2 regions of the Paenibacillus sp. GM1FR genome follow, and region 1 is predicted to be linked to the other one. Evidence: riboswitches for the same ligand, from Rfam matches in the RefSeq annotation. Region 1 holds a riboswitch; the other holds the start of a gene.

Region 1 (7,547 bases):
ATGCTGAAGCCGGTAGGGCTATGGGCGATTTTGATCTGGGAGATGATGCTTGGGCTGCCAGCCTCCACGAGTACCTCGTGCATTTTACGGACAACTTCCAGCAGTTCCTCTAGTTCCCCCTCCATCGTGGTGTCGAGCGCGTTCACCTGATATTTCAGGCCGGATTGCTGAATAACTTCAATGGCGCGATCAACGTAAGGATAAGAGTTCTCGCCATTTGGCGTTTTCGGGATAACCTGAATGCTAAGTAGTGTGCTTGCCATGAGAGATCACGGCTCCTTTCGTGATATATAAAATGAACTAATGACTGTTACACTTGCCACTTCGATGACAGAATAACCTTCCAATCGCTGTTATCCCCAGATTTTTTTGATTCCCTTTCTCTAAAGGGAAAATCCGGTGATAGCGTATGCTTCCGATGCAGCTTTCTTTCAGAAAGCTTTTAGGCGACCGCTTCGCTTTTTCACGTTATTTCTGTCCTCTCCGTCCTCGTGTAAAATTTAAGTTCGTTTTATATGAGAAATTTTATTGGGGTAAAAACTCGTTTGTATATGCCTTGCTCACATCGATCTGTTCATCCAGCAGTTTTTTGCTAAACATCCAGTCAGTGTAGTTTTGCCATACTTTCTGCTTTTGCTCACCCCAGCGCGGGGCGTCATCTGTGTACTTGGGACTAAGCCATTTCTGGCTTGCCAGCACCAATTCCTTATCCAGATCCGGTACGGCCTTGATCAGAATGTTCGCTGCGTCTTCGGGATGATCAATCGCATATTGATACCCCTCGGAAGTGGCTTTCAGGAATGCTTTCACCAACTCAGGGTCGTTTTGGATCGTCTGCTCGTTTGTTACGAGGACAGGTGTGTAATAATCCAGTGCATCTGAATAATCCTTCACATATAACATGTCGATCGGTTCCCCGCGCAGTTCGGCTTCAATACCTGTCCAGGCGTAGAAAATCCACGCGAAATCAATGTCCCGTTTCACTGCGGTGAAAAAGTCAGCATCACCCATGTTAATGTTTTTCACTTTGGATACATCGGCGCCGTCGCCTTCCATAATGGATTGCATCACGGCTTCTTCGACTGGGGAACCCCAACCGCCATAGGTTTTGCCTTCAAAATCTTTCGGTGACTTGATATTCCGATCCGCCGGAGCGGCGAACCCGGATGTATTATGCTGAATAACTGCTGCAATGGAGACGAGTGGAACACCCTGTGTGCGGGCTTGAGTTACACTCTCCTGATAACTTACGCCAAAAGGCACTTCATTCGATGCAACCATCGTATCTGCGCCACCGGCACCTGGTTGTACAATCTCCACGTTCAAGCCTTCGGCCTTGTAAAAACCTTGATCTACAGCTGCATAAAGGCCTGTATGATTCGTATTTGGTGTCCAGTCGAGCACCACTTTAATATCTTTCAGGGCGGCAGTGTCACCTTCGTTGCTGCTTTCCGTATTTGTGCCGCCGTTCTGCCCAGCTGGGGCAGCTTCTTTGCCACCACATGCGGCTACAGTTACCATAAGCACGCATAAGAGCAACAATCCCATCGTTTTACGCCATTTCATCTGTGGTTCTCTCCTTCGGTATGTCCGGCCGATTGGCACGGGGTACTCCTTGGCTTCATATCCAATCATCTTGCATAAATCGACAGATTTATACCAGTTGAGATCCGGATGACGTTATTTTTGAACAAGTAAAACGTCCATCGATGTCATTCAAGGAAGCCAGACCGCGTTTAGCGGCAGTTTTTCTTGCAATATCAGGAAGGTGATGCTTCCAGTCTTATACTTTCTGATAGTAACAAAAAAAGCGCCCCGTATTCCGGGACGCGTGCAGGCGTTAGAGAGGTGGCGTTCAGCCATAGGGCTGTGCCATTTCGATATACTCCGATTCCTACGCTGGCATGATCCAGATCAGGTCTAAGGGTTAGTATCTTGGTGGGATACACTCTCAGCCGGCCAATTCCGACTCCCCTGGGAAACTATGAAGTTACGGGCATTACTAGGTGTAATTATAGGCCAGCGGGTGGAACGTGTCCAGTCATGAACTGGATAGGGACACGTATAAGTTATCAAACAGGCCGTTATACATATGTATAACAGCCTGCTTGGATGTGTTATTTTCAATAATTATCGTGGCGAATCATATAAGGCAATCTGACTGAGTGCAAAAGCATCGGATTTTGGGTCATAACCTACCTGTTTCTGAGTGGTTTCCAGATTCAATCGTTTAAACCGATTATTCGAGATCCCATGCAGTATGGTGAAGGGTTCCAGATCGGTAGTTGTAATTGCTTTGAACATCAAATCACACAAGTCAGCCGGACTAATATACGCGCTCATATCCCTTGCCTCCAGCACGGGTCCGTCCGGTTGAAAATCATCATATGCACCTATACGTATTGCTACACTTTGTAAACCTTCGGTATACGCAAAATAGGAAGCGAGCGATTCTCCAAAACATTTGCTAACCCCGTACAAATTCCGTGGGCGTGTGGGCATGTCCGGATAGACTTGAGCATCTATGGGATACCCCTCAATCGTCTGTGCACTGCTTGCAAGAATGACTCTTCGTACACCTTGGTCTTTAGCTGCACGGAATACATTAAATGTACCTTTGATATTGATGTCCAACAACGATTCATAAAATCCGGCATTCGGGGAAGGATCTCCCGCCAGATGTACAACCACATCCATGCCTTCGCAAGCACGCTGACAGGCTTCGGGGTCTGTCACATCCAGTGTCATGATCTCATGGCTTGTCCCTTGATACGTATGCAGTCTGTCGATATTCAAATCCGTAAGTCGCAGGTGAAATGTCTCTGACAAGTGTTGGGACAAGTCACGTCCAATTTTTCCGGCTGCGCCGGTAATTAAAATGTTCATGAAATCAGCTCCAATTCTTAGCGCTGGAAGAACTCAATCCATTCCTTTTCAGGTCCATAGATGAAGAAATAGCGGTAACCGTTAGGCAATGTAATAATCTCTCCATCGATAAATTCGGCTTCGGTGGCTTGGATGCGTTTGTACTCAGAATCGAGGTCATCCACGTGGATGGCAAAATGGTGCACCGTACCTTCGGAAGGCAGCTTGTCGCTGTATCCTTGAATTAACTCAATCTCAGTCTCATTACTTCCATTGAAGCCAAGGAAGGCGAGCTGAATGATACCGTTGGTATGGGTCACCCGGTCTTTCAATTCAAGACCAACGATCTCCGTGTAGAAACGCAGCGTGGTCTCCAGATCACGAACGGCAATGCCGACGTGGTCAATGCGCTTTTGAAAACTCACAATCAAAAACCTCCTTATGTAGTGAATGTTTCTACCATTTTAAGGGATATCATAGAGCTGTACTACATGGTTGTCAAATCCAATTTTAAATTGGAAAAATCATAATTGTTCACAGAATGTTCACTTATGCGGAGGGTTTGGTCATCTCTATAATTACGAAGGTAAACAGAGAGGATGAGAGAATTGCCAACCAGCAAGAAGGAACAAATTATTTTCGGATTAATGATGTGTACAGGAATGGTCTTGGTCATGATGTTCTTCAATCTATGGCACAGTGGGTTACTCGGCAAGATGTCCCCGCTTGAGATACTGCTTCAATTCATATTATGTTTTGTCATCGCGTTTCTGGTGGAGTCTTTCATTGTTGGCCCTGTGGCGAGAAAGATTGCATTCTCCTTGCCCTTTGACAAGTCCAACAAGATTTTGGGTGTGCTCGTCATGTCATTTTTCATGGTGATTGGCATGGTTCTGATCATGTCCATGTATGGAATGATTTCAGCGTATCTTGCAGACCAATTAAGTGGGGGTTCCATATTCCGTACCTATCTTCAGACGATCGCTCGCAACTTCAGCCTGGCGCTTCCATATCAGTTAATCATTCTGGGACCACTCGTGCGATATGTAGTCGGTAAATTCATCAAGGATAACGGGCCCGTAATGCCTGTCGTTAACAAAAGTGTGTGATTCGGCTGGCCCTAAGTATTTCCTGGGCAATCTTGTGCAAATGAATAGATATTATTCTCACCTTTAATGAAAGGTGATGAGAGAGGCAAAGATAGGGCACTGCCGCCATATTACAGCGCTAACGAATCGAGGACACCTTATTAGGCCAGTTTCTAAGGGAATGAAAACCTAACGAATCTCAGCGGTGTTATTATGCAAAAAACCTCCAACGAGACATTTAATTGAAGCTAATTATCTATAATAACGTCTCTAGGATTCGTTAGATTTCAAACATGCGGAAATGGAGGGGGATAGCGTGTGCTAGGTTCGTTAGAACAGAGTAACGCTACAAAAAAATGTCCACCGTCAGGTCATGGCGGTGGACATTTCAATTTCTTTAATAGGTATTTCTAATCCTCAGGACTGGATCAACACAGAACTGTTAAGTCGCAGAATTGGCTATATGTTTGTTCTGCCATTGATACGTGATTACGCTAATGACAAGCAGGCCAACTGCAAAGATCGCAAGCATCCATGCAGACTGATTAACCGCCAGATGATCAAGACTCCATCCCGTAGTCAAAGGCAGAATGGCACCGCCAACCCCACCTGAGGCAATCAAAATGCTGGGTGTGGATTCTTCTGTTCCGGGCAGCAGTTTACTGGCGAAGACAAGGGCAATGGAAAATATCCCTGACATCGCAAGTCCAAGCAGCAAGATGATGAGAAATGCAGACCAGATTTGGTTTGTAAATGGAAATACCATTAACAAAAGAACAGACGCAAGACAACTGTACAGGACATAGACGCGGTATTGGAATTTCTCTGCGATATATCCGGCGAAGAGTCGTCCCACGGACATGGCAATCCAGAAACAGGTGACGCTAAGCGCTGCTCCGGCTTCCTTCATGTTCATTTTCTCAATCAGAATTGCTGGCATGAAGTTCGCAAGACTCATCTCTGTGCCAACATATAGGAAGAAGAACAGGACGAATAATACCAGAAGAGTCCTGTTACGGCCACGATAGGTTGGACTGGATGTACTTGCAGATGCGGGATGCATCTCACCCGATGTCCCAGCAGAGTGCGTATTTACGGAAGCATGATTTGAACTCTGTCGCTCCAGAAACTTATCGAGTTCACCGAATGATCCTTTCGCCCAGAAAACAAAGGTCAGCGCTGCGCAGATCGCAACAACGAGAAAGGAGAGACGCCAGTATCCGGCAGCAATCAGACCGCTGGCAATGAGCGGCATGACCATCGCCCCAATCCCGAATAACACTTCCAGTCGACTCATAGCAACGGCTGTATTGTCTTTGATTGCAGCGATGATAATGGTGCCAATAACAGCTTCAACCATTCCGAATCCAAAGCCGGCAGCGGGTGCAATGACGAACATCCAGCCCCATGGTGGCAGTAGCATGTAGGATAATTCTGCAATACAGAGCAACGCTGTGGCGATTAACAGGCCTCCCCGTTTACCAAAGCGTCTGTTCAGCCATGGAGATAACAATACACCACCTAGGAATCCGGCAAATTGAGCAAAGATCAGCGTTCCGCCTTGGCTATAATCTTTGCCGTAATGTTCAAGTGCAACCGGTAGAATGGAACCGAGCACAACGTGGGCAAGTCCAATCAGGAAATAGGACAGACATCCGATCCAAAGTAATTTTTTCATAAAGAACTCCTTCTATTTATATACATAAATTGAGGATCACAATAAAGCGCAATCTTGAAGACAAAGTCTATCATAACAGGACATGTTAAGTTGTGCCATGAATTCCTGATCGATACAGAAGGTTGCAATCTGGTCCGGCGTTCGTATATACTGAGACCAACAATTACAGATCGGACCATGCCGTTGAAGAGCATCCAACTCGGAGGCGTTTTCGCCAGGGGAGCGATATTTCCCCAAGTTAACCGGAACCGCCCGTTATCGCGGACCAAGAGGCTGGAAGCAGGATATCCTGATTCAGCAAGTTGGGTGGCACCGCGAGCAGAGCGCTCCTCGTCCCAAGGGATGAGGGCGCTCTTTGTATTTTTACAGCCAAAGGAGACGGTGACCATGTTAGAAATGAAGTGGATTCGTGCACATGCAGAAGAGGTTCAGGCCGCAGCAGACGGGAAAAAAATCAAGATCAACATTCGCACATTGTTAGAGCGGGATGAGGAACGCAGGACACTTTTGCAGGAATCGGAAGAAGGTCGCAGGTTGCGCAATACGTTATCTGCTGATATTGGCAGACTCATGCAAGCCGGGAATCGGGAACAGGCCGAGGGTTTGCGGGCTAAGGTGAAACAGATCAATGAACAGTTGGAACAGGTGGAAGCGAGGCTCGCCCCTGTGCAGGAGGAAGTAACCAAGCTGCAATGGCTGGTACCCAATATCGTATCCCCGGATACCCCCAATGGCTCGTCGGACGCAGACAATGTAGAGCTGCGACGTTTGGGAGAGGTGCCAACGTTCGAGTATAACATCAAAGATCACGTGGAACTTGGGGAGTTGCATGATCTCATCGATATTCCCCGTGGAGTTAAGATTGGCGGTACGCGAAGCTATGTATTAAAAGGCGCTGGCCTGTTATTACATCGAGCAGTACAGCAACTTGCGCTTGATTTGCTGCTGAAGCACGGCTTCACACCGATGGAGGTTCCGCTGATGGTCAGGGAGGATGCGCTGGTGAACACCGGATTCTTCCCAACCGGTCGAGATCAGGTCTATGAACTCGAAGGGGAGAACAAGTGGCTGGTGGGAACTTCTGAAGTGCCGCTGGTCTCGTATTATGCGGATGAGATTGTTGATGTTCAAGAGCCTGTGAAGCTGGCTGCGGTATCGACGTGTTTCCGCAGTGAAGTTGGCTCCGGCGGACGGGATGTACGCGGATTGTATCGTGTGCACCAATTTGCCAAAGTTGAGCAGGTCATTCTCTGTGCCCCTGATGCAGAAGAATCGGAGCGCATGTTGCAAGAGATTACGGGACACGCCGAAGAATTGCTGCAATTACTGGAACTGCCGTATCGTGTTGTCGCTGTATGTACCGGAGATATGTCGCAGAAAACGTACAAACAGTATGACATCGAGACCTGGATGCCAAGCCGCGGTGCATATGGAGAAACGCATTCGTCGTCGAATCTGCATGATTTTCAGGCGCGCCGTTCGAATATTCGTTGCCTCGATGCCGAAGGCAAGTTGGTCTACTGTCACACCTTGAATAATACGGCGGTGGCATCGCCGCGTATCCTGATTCCTTTGCTTGAGAATCATCAGCAGGAGGATGGAAGCATTCGCATTCCGGCAGCCCTGCGGCCCTATATGGGCGGGGCCGAGAGCTTGATTTTGCCAGAGCAGGACGAAGTGAAGTAGAGAGGTTAGGTAACGCTTTAGTAATTCAAAAAGGGGATGTTCCACACGTCATGTTGTATGTGACGATGGACATCCCCTTTTAAACTGAAATAGTATTTACATAAACCAAGCTCCTACTATGTCGGGCTAAATTCAAAAGTTTTTATAACGATTACACGCTGATCTCATGAATTGTTCCAAGACTCTCACTCACGTTATTCAACTTTATGCAATTCGTATCCGATATAATA
Region 2 (7,547 bases), on a different contig from region 1:
CTAATAGATAGGAGCAACCTCATCTTATGAGTTTATTGTCAGTAGAGAACGTAAGTCACAATTTTGGAGATCGCACGTTATTTAAAAATGTATCGTTTCGTTTACTTGCCGGAGAGCGCGTAGGACTTGTTGGTGCCAATGGTGTGGGTAAATCCACATTAATGAACATCCTTACCGGTAAATTGCTTAAAGATAGTGGAAAAGTGGAATGGACACCTAAGGTCCGTTATGGATATCTGGATCAGCACACGAAGCTTACCCCAGGCAAAACTATTCGTGACGTTCTTAAGGATGCATTCCTTCCGTTGCTTGAATTAGAAAAAGAAATGATGAATATTACGGACCAGATGGCAGATGCAGATCCAGATAAGCTGGAACAGTTGCTGGAAGAGATGGGCGATATTCAGGAACAACTGGAGCAGGGCGACTTCTATCTGATTGACGTAAAAGTAGAAGAGATGGCCAATGGTCTTGGTTTGTCCGCAATTGGTCTTGATCGGGATGTCGCAGCTCTAAGTGGTGGACAACGTACCAAGGTGCTTCTTGCCAAGCTTCTGCTCGAGAAACCTACAGCTCTTTTGCTGGATGAGCCGACCAACTATCTGGATGTAGAGCACATTGAATGGTTGTCACGTTACCTGAAGGACTACCCGCACGCATTTCTTCTAATCTCCCATGATACGGAATTCATGAATGAAGTCGTAAATGTCATTTATCATTTGGAGTTTGCCAAATTAACGCGATATGCAGCGAACTATAACAAGTTCCTGGAGATGGCCGATATGAATAAAGCTCAGCATATTGATGCGTACGAGAAGCAGCAAGAGTACATCAAGAAGCAGGAAGATTTCATTCAGCGTAACAAGGCACGTGCTTCCACTTCAGGTCGAGCGAAGAGCCGGGAGAAGCAGCTGGACAAGATTGATCGAATTGATCGTCCAGATGAAGCGGCCAAACCAACGTTCAAATTCAAGGATGCCCGCGCGAGCAGCAAAACGGTCTTTGAGGGTATTGATTTTGAAATTGGATATACGTATCCTTTGCTACCTAAAATGACAATGACGATTGAACGTGGTGAGAAAATTGCCATCGTAGGCTGTAATGGTGTGGGTAAATCGACACTGCTGAAGACGATCTTGGGAAGAATATCTCCACTCAGTGGAAAAACCTTTTTGGGAGATTATCTCGAAACGGCATATTTTGAGCAGGAAGTTCGTGCTGGGAATATCACGCCGATTGAGGATGTCTGGAATGAGTTTTCACATTTGACCCAGAATGAAGTCAGGGGTCATCTCGCTCGCTGTGGGTTGAAAAATGAGCACATTACCCGTCCGCTTAACATGCTGAGTGGTGGAGAGCAAGCCAAGGTTCGTTTATGCAAACTCTTGATGCGTGAAAGCAACTGGATTCTATTCGATGAGCCGACGAACCATTTGGATGTCACAGCTAAAGCTGAGTTACAGCGTGCCTTGCAAGAATTCAAGGGAACGGTGTTGCTGGTATCTCATGAACCTGATTTCTACGAGGGTTGGGTTACCAAAACATGGAATGTTGAAGAATGGTCTGAGAAAAATTAGACAATTCAAGCAACGCTAATAGAAATGAACGGTGACAAAAAAATCCTTCTATGGTAACATAGGCTACAACTTCATATGAACACTAGGGGGGCCGCACGATGTGGCTGAGATGGAAGAATGCGATTCCGGACCCTTTGCACCTGATCTGGATCATACCAGCGTAGGGAAGTGGCGAGCGCGTTTCAGTGAATGACGTGAGCAAACGGCAACTCAAAAGGATCTCAACCGTCTGCTTAGTAAATTGAAACATGCAGTTGCGTGTATAACGTTATGGCTATAAGGTCTATAGCTTTATTGCACGAAATGAACTGTATGTATCAGTCAGTCATCTGGTCCTATAATTAATACGCAGCCACTCCCCTACGGGAGTGGCTTTTTTGTGTTTTCATAGCATTCACGCATGGAAGGAGATGAAAAGTACGGTAATTTCTCATGTACGTGTACACGGATCATTTGAACTGCATGTTGTATCTACGGGTGTAGGGAATCAAGCATCTTTTGTAAAAGCTGCAAAGGACGTTTGGCCATGGGTGGACTACATCCATATACGAGAGAAACAACTCCCGTGGCAACAAAAGATCGGTTGGGCTGAAAGTCTGCGCGGTGTTGGCGTTCCATCTTGTCGCATCGTTATCAATGGTTCAGAGCTGCCTTCACAGAATGACATCTATGGCGGTGTACATTGGGGGCAAGATGCGATACGTAACTATAACCCTGCTGTTATAAGCAATGTGCAGCGACTTCGTCTGGGTGTATCTGTTCATTCAATCGATGAGGCAAAAATCGCTGAAGAACGGGGAGCCGATTACCTTTTCTTCGGGCATGTCTACTCAACCAACAGTAAGCCTGATCTTGAACCAAGAGGATTATATGCTCTGGCTGAAGTGTGCTCTGGTGTCTCCATTCCTGTCATGGCGATTGGGGGCATCGAACCGGGAAACATTCACGCTATTCGCTCTGCAGGCGCACAGGGAGTCGCTGTGATTTCGAATGTATGGGCGAGCGATTCCCCGGATCGGGCGGCTGCATTATTAAGGCAGGCTATCGTTGCTACAGAAAGTCTGAGCCGCTGAATCAAGGAGATGAGAGGATGAAAAAGATCATTACTGATAGACCGGATAAGATTCATGCAGAAACGATTATTGTAGGTGGAGGCGTTGTTGGATGTGCCATTGCGTATGAGCTTGCTTCCCGTGGACAGGATGTACTGCTGGTAGATCGTTCGGCGATTGCAGGAGGCACTTCTTGCGCAGCTGCTGGAATGCTGGCGGCAGACAGTGAGGATTTTGCTCATCCTTTGATGGCTAAGCTTGCCAGGCAGAGCAGGCAGTTACTTCATGAGCAAAAGGTACTAATGGCTACCCTCAGTGATGTAGAGGTTGGTCTGCAACGCCATGGATTCCTAACTCCTTTTCGTTCATACAGTGAATTAAGCAGCTATAAGAATAATCGGAAGTCTGCGTTGTCTGCTGATGAGGTGTGGTGGGATCGTTCCGTTGTGCAACAGGAGGCACCATGGCTTAACAGAGATACGTATGGAGCCTACTACAGACCTTACGAGAGTGAGATTCTTCCAGTCCATCTAACAAAGGCATATGCTGAATCCGCTCAAGTATTGGGAGCACAGGTTATGGAGGACATACAGGATATACGTGTGCAAGCAAACGAACACGGCGTGCAGGGGATCAACACATCGATCGGCGAGATGAGATGCAAACATGTCATTATAGCGGCTGGATTACAGAGTGAAGAGTTGATGAGACATGTGAATCTGAGCTTGCCTGTGTGGTCGGTAAAAGGTGAAATAGCCGCCGTTCAGTTCGCAGATGAACATGCAGGGTACAGACCTGACAGAACGGTGTATGCAGAGGATATCTATATTGTTCCCAAAGCCAATGGCGAAGTTTGGCTCGGGGCAACCAGTCTACCAGGCAGAACGGATCTGAACGTTTCTGTACAGGGTGTTCAGAAGCTGATCACAGCGGCTACCCACTGGGTGCCTGGGATGAAAGAAGCGCAATTTATACGAGCGTGGGCAGGCGTAAGACCGGCAACTCCCGATGGACTGCCTTATATAGGTGCTTGCGAAAGTGTTCCCGGGCTGTTTGCCGCCTTTGGACATTACCGTAACGGTATTTTGCTCAGTGCGATAACAGGCAGACTAATCGCTGAATTGCTCGCGGGCAAAAGCTCAGAAGAGCTCGGAATTGAGGCGCTGAGCCCTGAGCGATTGAACAGAAAGGGAGTGGTGCAGTGAATATCATCGTTAATGGTCAACGGATGGAGATTGAAGACAGATTGAATCGTGTGGATAAACTGCTTCAATCTTTTGATCTGCAAGTCAAGACTGTAGTTGTAGAGCTGAATAAGCATATTTTAACCCGCGAGTACCATGAAACGACGGCATTAAGAGAAGGCGATCGAATTGAGATTGTACATTTTGTAGGAGGCGGTTGATGATGTTGAACATTGGTAAATATACGTTTGAGTCCAGATTGTTGCTCGGAACAGGCAAGTTTTCCGATCTGGAAGTGCAAAGTCAGGCTGTGGAAGCATCTGAAACGGAAGTTTTAACCTTTGCTGTTCGTCGTCTGAATCTGGAGGAACGTAATCAGAAGCATTTCCTGGATACGTTGGATTTGAACAAATACACACTTCTTCCGAATACGGCGGGGGCTTCCAATGCGGAAGAGGCGGTGCGGATTGCTGAGCTTGCGCGGGCTTCAGGACTTTGTGATATGATAAAAGTCGAAGTCATCGGAGATGGAATGACGTTACTCCCAGATCCGATTGAAACGTACAAGGCTTGCGAAATTTTGCTGGAAAAGGGCTTCACGGTATTGCCTTATATTTCAGATGATGTCATTCTGGCCAAAAGGCTGCAATTGCTTGGCGTACATGCTGTAATGCCTGGCGCTTCTCCCATCGGAGCTGGTAGAGGTATCATCAATCCCTATAACCTTGAGATCATCATTGAGCAGGCCGTTGTACCTGTAATTGTGGATGCAGGATTGCGCTCCCCAAAAGATGTTGCTTATGCGATGGAACTTGGTGCCGATGGCGTATTGTTAAATACAGCCGTATCCGGATCAGGGGATCCAGTGAGCATGGCTAAAGCGATGCGATTGGGGGTAGAAGCGGGTAGATTGGCATATGAGGCAGGCATGATTCCCGTAAAGCGTTATGCAGCAGCCAGTAGTCCGGTGGAAGGAATGGTTCATACATGACAGATCAATTAACATCTTCCGAGCAGGCCGATCGTTATTCCAGACAGGAACGGTACGCGCCACTTGGCAAGGAAGGCCAGGCCAGATTAAAGGGCAGCAGAGTTTTAATTGTAGGCGCTGGCGCACTCGGAACAGGAATTGCAGAAACGTTAGTTCGTTCAGGAGTCGGACACTTAACGATTGTGGATCGTGATTATGTGGAGTGGAGTAACCTGCAGCGGCAGCAATTATATGTAGAACAGGACGCGATGGAGCGGATACCGAAGGCAATGGCGGCGGAAAAACGTTTATCTGCCATTAATTCCACGGTTCATGTGGAAGGGAAAGTGTTGGACGTCAGAGTAGATGAGTTGGAAGAACTCGTTCAGCATACAGACTTGATCATGGATGCAACGGATAATTTTGATACTCGGCTACTCATTAATGATATGGCACAGAAGCACCGTATTCCCTGGATTTATGGTGGATGCGTAGGTAGTTACGGTATTACCTATACATTTATGCCTGGAGATACGCCATGTTTAAATTGTTTGCTGGGTGAAGTCCCTCTGGGTGGAGATACTTGTGATACGTCTGGCATCATACCTCAAGCCGTACAGATGGTAACGGCGAATCAGACCGCAGAAGCGATGAAGTTACTTAGTGGCAATGCAAATGCATTGAGACGTAAGTTATTGTCATTTGACGTGTGGAGGAACGAATACATATCCATCAATGTGGATGGTGCGAAAAAGAAAGACTGTCCTTCCTGCGGAGATTCGGCAACGTATCCATATCTTTCTGCGTCCAATCTGGAGAAAACCGATGTGTTGTGTGGCAGGGACACCGTTCAGATCCGACCTGCACGGCGCATGAATCTGGATCTTCAACATACAGCAGATCGCCTGAACAGGCTTCAAGAAGGAAAAGTGGAATCCAATCCGTTTCTGGTTTCTTTTACAACAGGAGTCCATAGAATGGTCATTTTTCAAGATGGACGTGTCCTCGTACACGGAACAAAAGACACAGCTGAAGCACGTACGCTCGTCCATCGTTACTTTGGTTAAAGCAAGAAAGAAGCAAAGTCTGTTCCCTTGAGGGAATGGACTTTTTCATTTTACGGCATGCTATCTGTACCAACCATTGCTGCGAGCAGTGGGGATAGAGACAGGCCGGGTGAAAAAGAGTGAAAACAGCCATTTTACTGATTGGAGCAGGAGAGCAGGTCAGCCTTATTCAGGATGTTTTATGTAGCGAAGGGTATGAGGTGCAACGAATGGAGTGGTCCGAACTAAACCAATCCGTCGAGCCTTCGTTGTTGCATATTAACCTGATCATCCTGGTAGACCGGGAAGAGGGGACGAAACATTGTGGCCAGGATCAGAAATTAGAATTAAAACGATGGTTAGATAAAGGTCAGGTTATACCTCTACTGGTTATTACTTCAATTGCATCTCCTCAGTTCATCGTGGAATGGCTGGATTATGGAGCTAATGACGTGATGGAGGAACCTATCCACATGACCGTAATGCTTGCCAGAATACGAAACTTATTGCGTGTTTTTGCGAATGCAACACCAGAGGGCGAAGAAGTAATTGTAGTTCATGATCTTAAAGTGAATTTGCGTTCAAGACGGGTAAATCGTGCGGGTGAATACCTGACATTAACACCAAAAGAGTACGAATTGCTGGAATTTCTGGCCCTGCATGTGAATGAAGCATGTACTCGGAGTGATATTTTGCGGGAAGTATGGGGATATGAGTATGCGATGGATACCAACGTTGTGGATGTGTATATCAAACATCTGAGGGTTAAGGTGGATAAGGGAAGAAGTGTGAAACTGATTCATACTGTGCGTGGGATCGGTTATATGCTGCATGATAAAAATTAGATTACTAGGTTAGTTCCATGAATCACCAGTTTAAAGTGTGGCAAAAAGAGGGTAAAAATAAAAGACCGGATAATAAACCCCGGTCCTTACTCATTAGCTATGATGTGATTCTAAAGTACACGACGAGCTTTAACATACGTTCTCTTCCAAGTACCAGAGTCCAGATCAGAGAGGGTTACGCCTGGAGATCCGTACGTATGCAGAATCTTACCATTTCCAGCATAAACGCCTACGTGAGTTACATTGGAACCGGTAGAACGGCTACCACTGGAGAAAAATACCAGATCGCCGACACGCAGATTAGCTTTAGACACAGCTTTACCTTCTTTGGATTGTTTCACGGAAGTGCGCGGCAAATCTACACCATACTTTTTGAAAATATATTTCATAAAAGAAGAGCAATCAAAAACTTTGGTTGTTGAGGTTGAAGCACCAAATTTATATGGAGTTCCAGTGAATTGTTTACCATAGTTAACAATCTGTTGACCTGTGGATACAGAAGCAGTTGCTGCCTGTGCAACAGGTGCGTTAGTCATTAATACAGCTCCAAAACCTAGTGTAGCGCACAACCCGACGGTTACGGCCTTTTGGACAAAGATGTTTGTTTTCATGTTAGTTAGTACCTCCAAAATTCGTTTTCGTTAAGTTGCTAGAGCGAGTATAACAGCTTTGTAACAGCCTAGAAATTGGATAGGGGAGTGTAATCCCTTGCGCCACAATGGTTTGGGTATGTTTATTAAAATATGATTAAAAATGTCAAAAAATTAATCATTGACGAATGAAGAATAATGATGAAACAACAAAGACCCTTGAATATCAAGGGTCTTTGTTATGTGTGAACCTATTTTCTTCATTGAATCACTGGTTACAAAA

The links. A riboswitch is a leader RNA that binds a small molecule or an ion and turns the genes downstream of it on or off. The one in region 1 is predicted to bind thiamine pyrophosphate.
Region 2: linked by a shared signal. The riboswitch ahead of PAEAM_RS09995 (thiamine phosphate synthase) and the one ahead of PAEAM_RS15530 (ABC transporter substrate-binding protein) in region 1 are both predicted to bind thiamine pyrophosphate.

Annotation. Positions count from the first base shown of each region.
Region 1 is NZ_MKZL01000021.1:31,951-39,497, reverse strand. It holds gene PAEAM_RS15535 (thiamine-binding protein) at 1-263, opposite strand, end outside; gene PAEAM_RS15530 (ABC transporter substrate-binding protein) at 526-1,566, opposite strand; TPP riboswitch at 1,874-1,986, opposite strand; gene PAEAM_RS15525 (NAD-dependent epimerase/dehydratase family protein) at 2,131-2,886, opposite strand; gene PAEAM_RS15520 (VOC family protein) at 2,904-3,290, opposite strand; gene PAEAM_RS15515 (DUF2798 domain-containing protein) at 3,465-3,974, shown strand; gene PAEAM_RS15510 (MFS transporter) at 4,396-5,631, opposite strand; gene serS (serine--tRNA ligase) at 6,019-7,317, shown strand.
Region 2 is NZ_MKZL01000011.1:948,978-956,524, forward strand. It holds gene PAEAM_RS09990 (ABC-F family ATP-binding cassette domain-containing protein) at 27-1,577, shown strand; TPP riboswitch at 1,652-1,761, shown strand; gene PAEAM_RS09995 (thiamine phosphate synthase) at 1,988-2,650, shown strand; gene thiO (glycine oxidase ThiO) at 2,668-3,834, shown strand; gene thiS (sulfur carrier protein ThiS) at 3,831-4,034, shown strand; gene PAEAM_RS10010 (thiazole synthase) at 4,037-4,804, shown strand; gene PAEAM_RS10015 (ThiF family adenylyltransferase) at 4,801-5,850, shown strand; gene PAEAM_RS10020 (response regulator transcription factor) at 5,970-6,674, shown strand; gene PAEAM_RS10025 (C40 family peptidase) at 6,785-7,285, opposite strand.